3 regions of the Mesorhizobium sp. B2-3-15 genome follow, and region 2 is predicted to be linked to each of the others. Evidence: predicted binding sites of a transcription regulator. Region 2 holds the regulator's gene; each other region holds the start of a gene.
The links. The regulator LexA, encoded in region 2, represses DNA repair genes until DNA is damaged. The targets are predictions, from matches to a motif close to TGTTCNNNNTGTGTTCNG.
Positions count from the first base shown of each region.

Region 1: a site for LexA is predicted at 2,063-2,080, ahead of dinB (DNA polymerase IV). Genes of this name have one in related genera too.
Region 3: a site for LexA is predicted at 1,874-1,891, ahead of recA (recombinase RecA). Genes of this name have one in related genera too.

Region 1 covers NZ_VFVO01000012.1:24,426-27,703, reverse strand. Annotated here, with positions in the region: gene FJ954_RS22910 (sterol desaturase family protein) at 1-110, shown strand, start outside; gene FJ954_RS22905 (YkvA family protein) at 186-569, opposite strand; gene dinB (DNA polymerase IV) at 783-2,030, opposite strand; gene FJ954_RS22895 (helix-turn-helix domain-containing protein) at 2,191-2,607, opposite strand; gene FJ954_RS22890 (NmrA family NAD(P)-binding protein) at 2,718-3,278, shown strand, end outside.
Region 2 covers NZ_VFVO01000014.1:34,954-38,231, reverse strand. Annotated here, with positions in the region: gene FJ954_RS25250 (ComEC/Rec2 family competence protein) at 1-791, shown strand, start outside; gene lexA (transcriptional repressor LexA) at 785-1,528, opposite strand; gene FJ954_RS25240 (GntR family transcriptional regulator) at 1,939-2,712, opposite strand; gene FJ954_RS25235 (ABC transporter substrate-binding protein) at 2,862-3,278, shown strand, end outside.
Region 3 covers NZ_VFVO01000007.1:283,678-286,955, forward strand. Annotated here, with positions in the region: gene FJ954_RS16705 (pseudouridine-5'-phosphate glycosidase) at 1-645, opposite strand, end outside; gene FJ954_RS16710 (carbohydrate kinase family protein) at 723-1,667, opposite strand; gene recA (recombinase RecA) at 1,949-3,049, shown strand.

The sequences.
Region 1 (3,278 bases), on a different contig from region 2:
TCTACACGCTCAAGCGCCGCCACGCGGTGCACCACCATATCGACGACAACGCCAATTTCGGCGTGACGTCGATATTCTGGGACCGGATTTTCGGCACCGCCAGGCTTTGACGTTGGGATGGGTCTTTCGCCGGCAACCGATAGTCTGCCCGGTGGTCGAGCGACGAGAAACGCCAAGCCTGAAATCTAGGCTGAGCGATCTGGCCAGAATAGCCAGATGAGCGCGGCGGCCATCAAAACCCAAAGTCCGACAATGAATGCGAGACCGCCGCGGCTGGTCGGCCTCGATCGGCGAATGGCCTCCGCGCGAAACTCCGCCATCAGATCGGCGGGGATCAGCTTCACCGCAAGCAGGATGCCAAGCGGCACGATGATCAGATCGTCCAGATATCCGAGTACGGGAATGAAATCGGGTATCAGATCGATAGGACTGAGCGCGTAGGCGGCGACCATGCCGGCGGCAAGCTTGGCGTACCAGGGAACGCGAGGATCGCGGGCGGCCAGCCACAGGGCCATCACATCGCGCTTGGTGACTTTCGCCCATTGCTTTGCCTTGTCGAGGACAGTCACCCGGCAACTCTCTTTAGAAGGCCCCGAACATCGGCGTCTCCGCTCCTTCCCTCGATCATTGCAGCGATGTCGACGATCTGCAAACTGACCCCGCCGCGCAACGGGCGTGCCGTGAAGAAGACCCATTGAAAGCCGGCGCTGGTGACGACCACCGCGCCGCCTGGTTCGGGACATCGATCCGCAAAGCGTGAGCGACGGGGAGGGCTCCTCCGCTCACAATTCCTTCTCCGCCAGTTCCCTGAATGCGTCGGGCACCGAGCGGGCCGCTTCCAGGGCCACCGTACCGTAGCCGACCGCCTGTTTGCCGAAACGCTGGCGGATCTTGTCGATGGCGCGGTCGGCGCCAAAGCGCGCGAGGCCTTTTTGGCTGCCCGGGCGGCGCTTCTCGTCGGCGAGGCCGAGCGGCAGGTCGAGCTGCAGTTCGGTGCTCTCCTCCAGGTGCGAGACCGAGATCGCCAGCAGCGAGATCGTTTTCTCCCGGGGATGCTCGGCGAGCACGCCGCGCACCAAATCCCCTGCGATCTCGGCCAGCATGGCGGTCGCCGAGATCGGCTGTTCCAGCGTGATCGAGCGCGTGACGGCGCTGAGATCGGCAAAGCGCACGCGCACGGTTACCGTGCGGCCGGGGCGGTTCTTGGCGCGCAGCCGGCTGGCGACGCGATCGGCCAGATGCAGCAGTGTGGGCACGATCACTCGCGCCACGGCCGGCTTTTGCCCGAGAGCCGATTGCGCGCCGGCCGAGTGCGCCCGGCGCTTCGTCTCCAGCTTGCGCGGATCGCGGTTCCACGACAGCGCCGCGAGCTTTTCGCCGGCCGCGGGGCCTAGCAGCCGGGTCAGGGCGCCGCTGTGGGTCCGGGCCAGCTCGCCGATGGTCTCGACGCCGATCTCGGCCAAGCGCGCCCTGGTGGCCGGCCCGACGCCCCACATCAGCGAGACCGGCAAATCGTGCAGGAAGGCAAGCTCGGTGCCGGGCTCGACCACCACCAGCCCGTCGGGCTTGGCGACTTGCGAGGCGATCTTGGCCAGATGCTTGGTGCGCGCCACGCCGATCGAGATCGGCTGGCCGAGTTCGGCCCGCACACGGCCCCGGATCGCCGTCGCGATTTCCCGCGGGGAGCCGAACAGATGCGTGCAGCCGGCGACATCGGCGAAGGCCTCGTCGATGGAGATGCGTTCGACCACCGGCGTGAAATCGTCGAGCACCTTGATCGCCGCGTCGCCCAGCCGCTGGTAGTGGCTGAAATTGCCGCCGACGAAGATCAATTGCGGGCAAAGCTCGCGCGCCTTGCGTCCCGGCATGCCGCCGCGCACGCCAAAGGCGCGCGCTTCGTAAGAGGCGGCGAGCACCACGCCGCCGCCAACCGCGATCGGCTTGCCGCGCAGCGACGGGTCGAGCAGTTGCTCGACCGAGGCATAGAAGGCGTCGAGATCGGCATGCAGGATGGTGGCCGTCGTTTCCATCCTGTTCCGCTCATCCGCGATTGCTGATAGACAGGAACCTATAGTGAACAAACAGAGATCGTTGTCAATTGGGTCTTTGCTGCATCGGTGTCCTTTGGGCGTAACCGAGGCGCGTAAAGTGCCTCCTTTTCCACAGGGCGGAAGGAGGCAGCGCCACTTCCTAGACAACATGCTCCGCCCGCAGTGCCGCCTTCATCCGTTCCAGCGCCGGCTCGCCGCCGGCCGCCAGTTCGTCGGCGATACGGGCGAGTTTGTCGTCGGATTTGCGGTGCTTGCTGCCCCAAGCGCCGAGCGTGGCCAGCACCGGCAGGAGATCGATGCCGGCTTCGGTCAGCCGGTAGATCGCCTTCAGCCCGTGGCTAGGGTCGTCGCAGCGGGTGAGGATGCCTTCGTCCTGCAGCGTCTGCAGCCGCTCGGCCAATGTGCGCGAGGAGATGCCTTCATCGGATTGCAGGAACTCGCGAAAATGCTTTTTGCCGGCGAAGACCAGGTCGCGGATGATGAGCAGCGTCCAGCGGTCGCCGAGCAATTCCAGCGACAGGCTGATCGGGCAGCCGGATCTTTCACGCGTCGACATCTCTACGGTTCCATTTTTAAATCACTTTACTATTGACATCGTTCTTTCCATCAGTCAAATGGTTCCAAAAGTAAATCGTTGGGCCGCAACTTGGCCAGCAGGAGGACGTCATGAGTCAGGCCGTCGGGAAAATCAGCTCACCAAGAACCGTCGTGGTCATCGGGGCCACCAACGAGGTTGGCAAGGCGGTCGCCCAGGTCCTGACCAGGCAGGGGCATATTGTGCGCGGCGTGGCGCGCAGCCTGGGTGTCGCGCTTGACGATAGCGACGCGCTCGCCTCCGCCTTTTCCGGTGCCAACAGCGCCTATGTAATGATTCCGTTCGACGTCACGGCGCCAGATCTTCATGGCTTCGAGGATGAAGTCGGCGCGCGGCTGGCGGCGGCGATCGCGAAGTCAGGCGTGCGCCGCGTCGTGCTGCTCAGCGGCCTCAACGCCCATCTCAGGATGGGAACTTCGCTCGGCGCCGCCTTGATGGAGGACCGGCTGGCGGCGCTCGGCCTCGACGAACTGGTGTTTTTGCGCGCCTCATTCTTCATGGAGAACTTCGCCAAGGGCATGGGCTTTGTCCAGCAGGCCGCTTCCGGCATCTTCATGACGCCGTTCCGTGGCGATCTGCCGATGCCTTTGATTGCCGCCAGCGATGTCGGCCAGCGCGCCGCCGCGCTGCTG
Region 2 (3,278 bases):
ACCTCATGGGCAAGGGCCTGACCGCAATGATCGCCGTGTCGGCGTGGATATCGGAGCGCTCTCCGGTCGATGGAGTCGGGCTGATTTCGCAGCAATCCGTGCTGCTGGTCACCGTCGCGCTGGTTATCGCGACGATGGCGACGACATGGCTGCGGCTCGCGGCGCTGCCATTCGCGCTCGCCGGCCTGTTGACTGTGTCGCACACACGCGCGCCCGATGTGCTGATCTCGGAAGATGCGCGGCTGGTCGCGCTGCCGATCGGCAATGGCGAACTGGCCGTCAACCGGGAACGTCCGAACGAATTCGCAACCGACAACTGGAAACGCGCCCTGATCTCCGAAACAATCGTCAAACCGGAAATGTTCGACACGACAGACAGGCAATTCGATGTTGCCAGTCCCACCGACCTGCCGCCGGGATCGCCCTTCTACTGCCGCGAAGGCCTGTGCCTTGCCAGGCACCCTTCCGGCGCGATCATTGCCTATGTCGAGGACCGCAAGACCACCTGGAAAGCCTGCGCTTTCGCCGACCTGATCATCGTCAATGACGCAACCGCCTATGACGCCTGCCACAATCCACTGGTTCTCGTCGTCACCAAACGGCAGCTCGCCCGCAAGGGAAGCGCTGCCGTCTTCTTCAATCCCCAGTCGGCCACGACCCGGGCCGCGATCGCATTTGCCGTCGACGGACCATACCGGCCCTGGCACGAACAGCGAAAATTCTCACGCGAGGCGAGGGGGCTGCCGCCGTACAAAAAACCCGACAAGCCCGATAACAAGCCGGTTCAGTAGCGCCTGATCAACCCGACCAGCTTGCCTTGTACCTTGACCCTGTCCGGCCCGAAAATGCGCGTTTCGTAGGCTGGATTGGCGGCTTCGAGCGCGATCGAAGCGCCTTTGCGGCGGAACCGCTTCAGTGTCGCTTCCTCTTCGTCGACCAGTGCCACGATAATTTCGCCCGGGCTTGCCGTGTCGGCATTGCGGATAATGACCGTGTCTCCATCGAAGATACCAGCCTCGATCATCGAGTCGCCCTTAACCTCCAACGCATAGTGCTCGCCGCCCATGATCATGTCCGGCGGCACCGAGATCGAATGCGTCTGATGCTGGATGGCATCGATCGGCACACCGGCGGCGATACGGCCCATGACCGGGATGGACACGGCTGAAACCGCGTCGTCGTCGTTGCCGGCCGCGGGCAGGCGCGAAGGCGCAGCGGCCGGCCTGATCTGGCGTCCGAGACTGCCTTGGCCAAGGCTGCCTTGGATGATGCTTGGCGAGAACTTCTTTGCCGCATTGAGGCCCGGCGCGATCGAGTCCGGCAGCCGCAGCACTTCCAGCGCGCGCGCCCGATTGGGTAGCCGGCGAATGAAGCCGCGCTCCTCCAGGGCCGTGATCAGGCGATGGATCCCCGACTTGGAGGCAAGATCGAGTGCTTCCTTCATCTCGTCGAAGGAAGGCGGTATCCCGCTTTCCTTGAGCCGTTCGTGGATGAACATCAGCAGTTCATGTTGCTTGCGTGTCAGCATGGCGGCCCCCAAGACATTGAACGAAAGGTTGAACCAGAATCGAAAAAACAAACCCAGAACAAACACTATCTGTTCCAGTTGTGTTCTGCAACCGTTTAAAGTTTAATGAATTTGTTAAGGGGTCTGAAGTTTTTTGCCCGCGACGGCGGGCGGCAACCAGTCCTTTCCGCCGTCGGCAGGCGCATTGAAATCGTTTTGGTTAATGGCCTGTGGCCCATCCGCCGACGAGGCTTTGGCATCAGTTAGTTGGAAGGCTTCTCCTCGGAGGGACGTATAATTCGCGGAGCCATTATTCGCGGAACGAAACGAAACCAAAATGCCAACGATTGGTAGCTTCGGGCGGCCATGGATCGGGGCGTTCGGCGCACTCCGGCCAGCGCGTTCGAATAGGCGTCGCGGAAGCGCTGAAGTTATCCCGAACCCGCCTTCAAGCTGCCGGCGCGAGCGGCGTATCTGGTAGCGCCGCTGTCTTCGCTGTGGACATAGACGTGCAGTGTGTAGCCGATATGCGCCGTCATCAGCGCCTTGGCCCGCTCGACGTCACGGTCGAGCGCCGCTTCCATGATCGCGGTATGGTGTTCGATCGCAATCGCTTCGCGTAGCGCTTCGATTGCCTCTTCATAGCCATCCTTGAGGCCGGCCGCGGCCCGCAGTGTCGGCGCCAGACCAAGAAAGCGATGATGCCGGCGCAGCTGATCCGAGATCGTCGAGCGGAACCGCAACAGCCAGTCGCATGTGGCGGCGCTCAGCAGCGCCGCATGGAAAGCCTCGTGGTTCTCGTCCCATCTGTCGACGGCCGCGTCCGAGGGATCGTCGACCGCCGTCTTGCAACGCGAGAGCCGGTAGTGGGCGGTGACCACGGCATCCTCCCACTCCCTGCCGCCTTTTTCCATCGATTCGAGGAACAGGGGTATCTCGACCACCATCCTGGCGCGTGCCAGATCCTCCAGCTCGGCCCGCGACACCGGAGCCACGGCAAAACCACGATTGCTGATCGCGGTGACCAGGCGTTCGGCCTCGAGCCGCGACAGGGCTTCGCGCAACGGTGTCCAGCCGACGCCATAGGTGCCGCGCAGCGCACTCAGTTTGAGCGGGGCGCCCGGCATGAGGCGCGTGGTCAGGATGTCGCGCCGCAACAGCTGATAGGCGGCTTCCGTTTTTGTGGAACTTGTTTCATCCAGCATCGTGATCAATCCGTCGTCTGGCGAAAGTATATATGATACCGGGTCCTAGCAACAATTATATATAATGTTTGACACAGACCGGCGGACTGACCATGATCGCCGTAGTAGCCGCGTTTCCGAGCGGCCCTGATCAAATCTGGGAGGAAATGATGTTGAAGTCGAAATCCGCTTGGTTGTCGGGTTTGGCCCTGGCGGGCGCATTGATGGTCGGCGCCGGCAGTGCCGCGGCCGATCAGATCCGTATCGGCATTGCCAATTTCGGCGAGCATCCGCAATTGAACGCCGCCATAGCCGGCTTCAAGAAGGCGCTGACGGACAATGGCTTCGTCGAGGGCAAGGACGTCGTCTACACGGAGAGCCACACCAATTTCGATGCATCGCTGGTGCCGCAGATGATCGCCAAGCTGCAGGCCGAGCAACCCAAGCTGATCTACACCATCACCACGCCGGTCTCACAGATCGCCAAGAAAGCGCTCGCCGGTTCCGGCATTCCGATCGTTTTTGCCGCGGTCACCGATCCGGTGGCGGCCAAGCTGGTGCCGTCATGGGACGCCGGAGACGAAGGC
Region 3 (3,278 bases), on a different contig from region 2:
ATGCGCGATATCTTCCGGTCCGTGCAAGGTCAATGGCGCCCGGAACGGTGACTGCCGCGACCAGAAGGCCGGCATCGTCTCGCAGCCATGGCCGACCACGGGCACGCCGCGCGTCTCCAGCACTTCCAGCGTCTTTTCGATGTCGAGGATCGCCTTGGCGCCGGCCGAGACGACGATCACCGGTGTACGCGCCAATTCATCGAGGTCGGCCGAGATGTCGAAGCTCTTTTCCGCCCCCTTGTGCACGCCGCCAATGCCGCCGGTGGCGAACACCTTTATCCCGACCATGTCAGCCGCGATCATGGTGGCGGCGACCGTGGTGCCACCGGTGCGGCCCTGCGCGACGGCGAAGCCGAGATCGGCGCGCGACAGCTTCATGGCGTCACCGGTCATCGCCAGCGATTCGCGTTCGCCGTCCGAAAGCCCGATCTTGATGCGGCCGTTGACCACCGCGATGGTTGCCGGCACGGCGCCGCCGTCAGCGATGATCTTTTCGACGTTGGCCGCCATGGCGCCATTGTCGGGATAGGGCATGCCATGGGTGATGATGGTGCTTTCGAGCGCCACCACCGGGCGCCCGGCGGCCAGGGCCTGCGCCACCGGTGCGTGGATATCGATGAAGGGGCGGGCGGTCTCTGGCGTCATCTCTGATCTCCAATCCGGAGTGCGGCGCATCCATCAGGAAAGCGTAGCTTCACCGCGCGTTATGAACTTGCCGGGTCTCATGCCACTTCCCTGGCATCCGGCACAAGGGCCAGCGCTTCCGCGAAGCTCGCCGCGGTGAATTCGGGCACCGCGTCGGCGCTTTCGATGGCCAGCGTTGCCGCGGCGACGCCCTCGCGCACGGCGTGGCGCAGCGGATGGCCCCGCAGCAGTGCTGCGACCGTCGCACCTGCCAGCGCGTCGCCGGCGCCGGTGACATCGGCGACTTTTCTGGGGGCAGGCGGCAGGATCGAAAAGGCGCCTGTCTCATCGAAACCCAGCACAGGGCCGCTGCCTGCCGTGACCACGCCGCTGGCAAGGCCGCTGCACCGCAACCCGTCGACCATTTCCCGCTCGGCGGCCGCTGCATTGACACCGGCCAGCACGACGGCCTCTCGCCGGTTCATGAAGAGCTGGGCCAGCCCGCCGAGAACCGGTATCAGCCGCGTTACCTTCGCCGGCGAAATCGCGATGGCGAAAACCGGTTTACCGGCGGCGAGCGACAGCAGCCGCTCCAGGGCGGCCGACGGCAGATTGGCGTCGCACAGGATGGCATCGGCGGCGGCCACCTCCTGGCGTATCTTGGAACGCCTGATCTGCTTGGGAAAAGCCAGGTCGTACAGTGCCATGTCGGCAAAGCCGACGATCAATTCGCCCTCGCGATCGATCAATGCCGTGTAGCTCGGCGTGGTACGGTCGAGGAACACCGCCGAAAGATCGGCGATGCCTGCCTCGGCGATGGCCCGTGAAACCGTATCGGCCGATGCATCGCCGCCCCGCATCGACACCAGGGAGGCCGACACGCCGCGCCGTACCATGCTGCGCAACGCGTTGAAGACGCCGCCGCCGACATCCTCGCGCATCGTGCCGGGATTGGAGGCTGCCGGCACGTAGGGACCGTACACCTGGCCACGCCGGTCGATATGGGCGCCGCCCACGGCCAGGATCTTCGGGGATTCCACCATGGCGGCGATATGACCTTTGTTGTTGCGGCCGCACAAGCGCTAGAGTGCGCGACAGAGCTTCGCATGCTGGTCGGCGATTCGGCCGGGCGATACGATCGAGCCGTCTGGCCCAATGCGGAGCCCGTTCGTGCCCGAGCTTGCGAGACAAAAAAAGAACAAACCGCGATATCCTTTGTTTTTCAGTTGGTTGTCACCCCTTGCCAAATGAGAACAAAAAAGGTACAAAATGGTAGGGATTACGGATTGTCCGGCCTTCATTGACGACCAAGGGGTGATGTATCATGGCTCAGAATTCTTTGCGGCTGGTAGAGGATAAGGCAGTGGACAAATCAAAGGCTCTGGATGCGGCGCTGTCGCAAATCGAGCGGGCTTTCGGCAAGGGCTCGATCATGCGGCTCGGCGCCAACGAGCAGGTCGTCGAGATCGAAACGGTGCCGACCGGCTCGCTCGGCCTCGACATCGCGCTCGGCGTCGGTGGCTTGCCGCGCGGCCGTATCATCGAGATCTATGGGCCGGAAAGCTCCGGCAAGACGACCCTGGCCCTGCACACCGTGGCTGAAGCCCAGAAGAAGGGCGGCATCTGCGCCTTCGTCGATGCCGAGCACGCGCTCGATCCGGTCTACGCCCGCAAGCTCGGCGTCGATCTTGAAAACCTGCTGATCTCGCAGCCCGACACCGGCGAGCAGGCGCTGGAGATTTGCGACACGCTGGTGCGTTCCGGCGCCATCGACGTGCTGGTGGTCGATTCGGTGGCGGCGCTGACGCCGCGTGCCGAGATCGAGGGCGAGATGGGCGATTCGCTGCCGGGCCTGCAGGCCCGCCTGATGAGCCAGGCGCTGCGCAAGCTGACCGCGTCGATCTCGCGCTCCAACACCATGGTCATCTTCATCAACCAGATCCGCATGAAGATCGGCGTCATGTTCGGTTCGCCCGAAACCACGACCGGCGGCAACGCGCTGAAATTCTACGCTTCGGTTCGCCTCGACATCCGCCGTATCGGCTCGGTCAAGGATCGCGATGAGGTCGTCGGCAACCAGACCCGCGTCAAGGTGGTCAAGAACAAGTTGGCGCCGCCCTTCAAGGTGGTCGAGTTCGACATCATGTATGGCGAGGGCGTCTCCAAGACCGGCGAACTGGTCGACCTCGGCGTCAAGGCCGGCGTGGTCGAGAAATCGGGCGCCTGGTTCTCCTATAATTCGCAGCGTCTCGGCCAGGGCCGCGAGAATGCGAAACTGTTCCTGCGCGACAATCCCGATACCGCGCGCGAGATCGAGCTGGCGCTCAGGCAGAATGCCGGATTGATCGCCGAAAAGTTCCTCGAAAATGGTGGCTCCGAGGGCAATGGCGACGACGGTTTTGAGGACGAAGCCGGCGCGATGTAGGCAACGGTCAGAATTTGGCCATAAATCCAGACTATTAGTCAATGCTTAAGTAAAAGAGTTCTGTAGCACCGCGTTCCAAACCGCCGGCCTTCGCGCCGGCGGTTTTCGTTTGGGCGGCCCCGCAAGTGCCGGTGCAAAGCGCGAATTGGCCCAATTCCGTGTTTCTGGACAGGGTCAAGAGCTACGGCTAAAAGGCCAGCTCCATCTTCTAGAAAATACAGAGCCATCT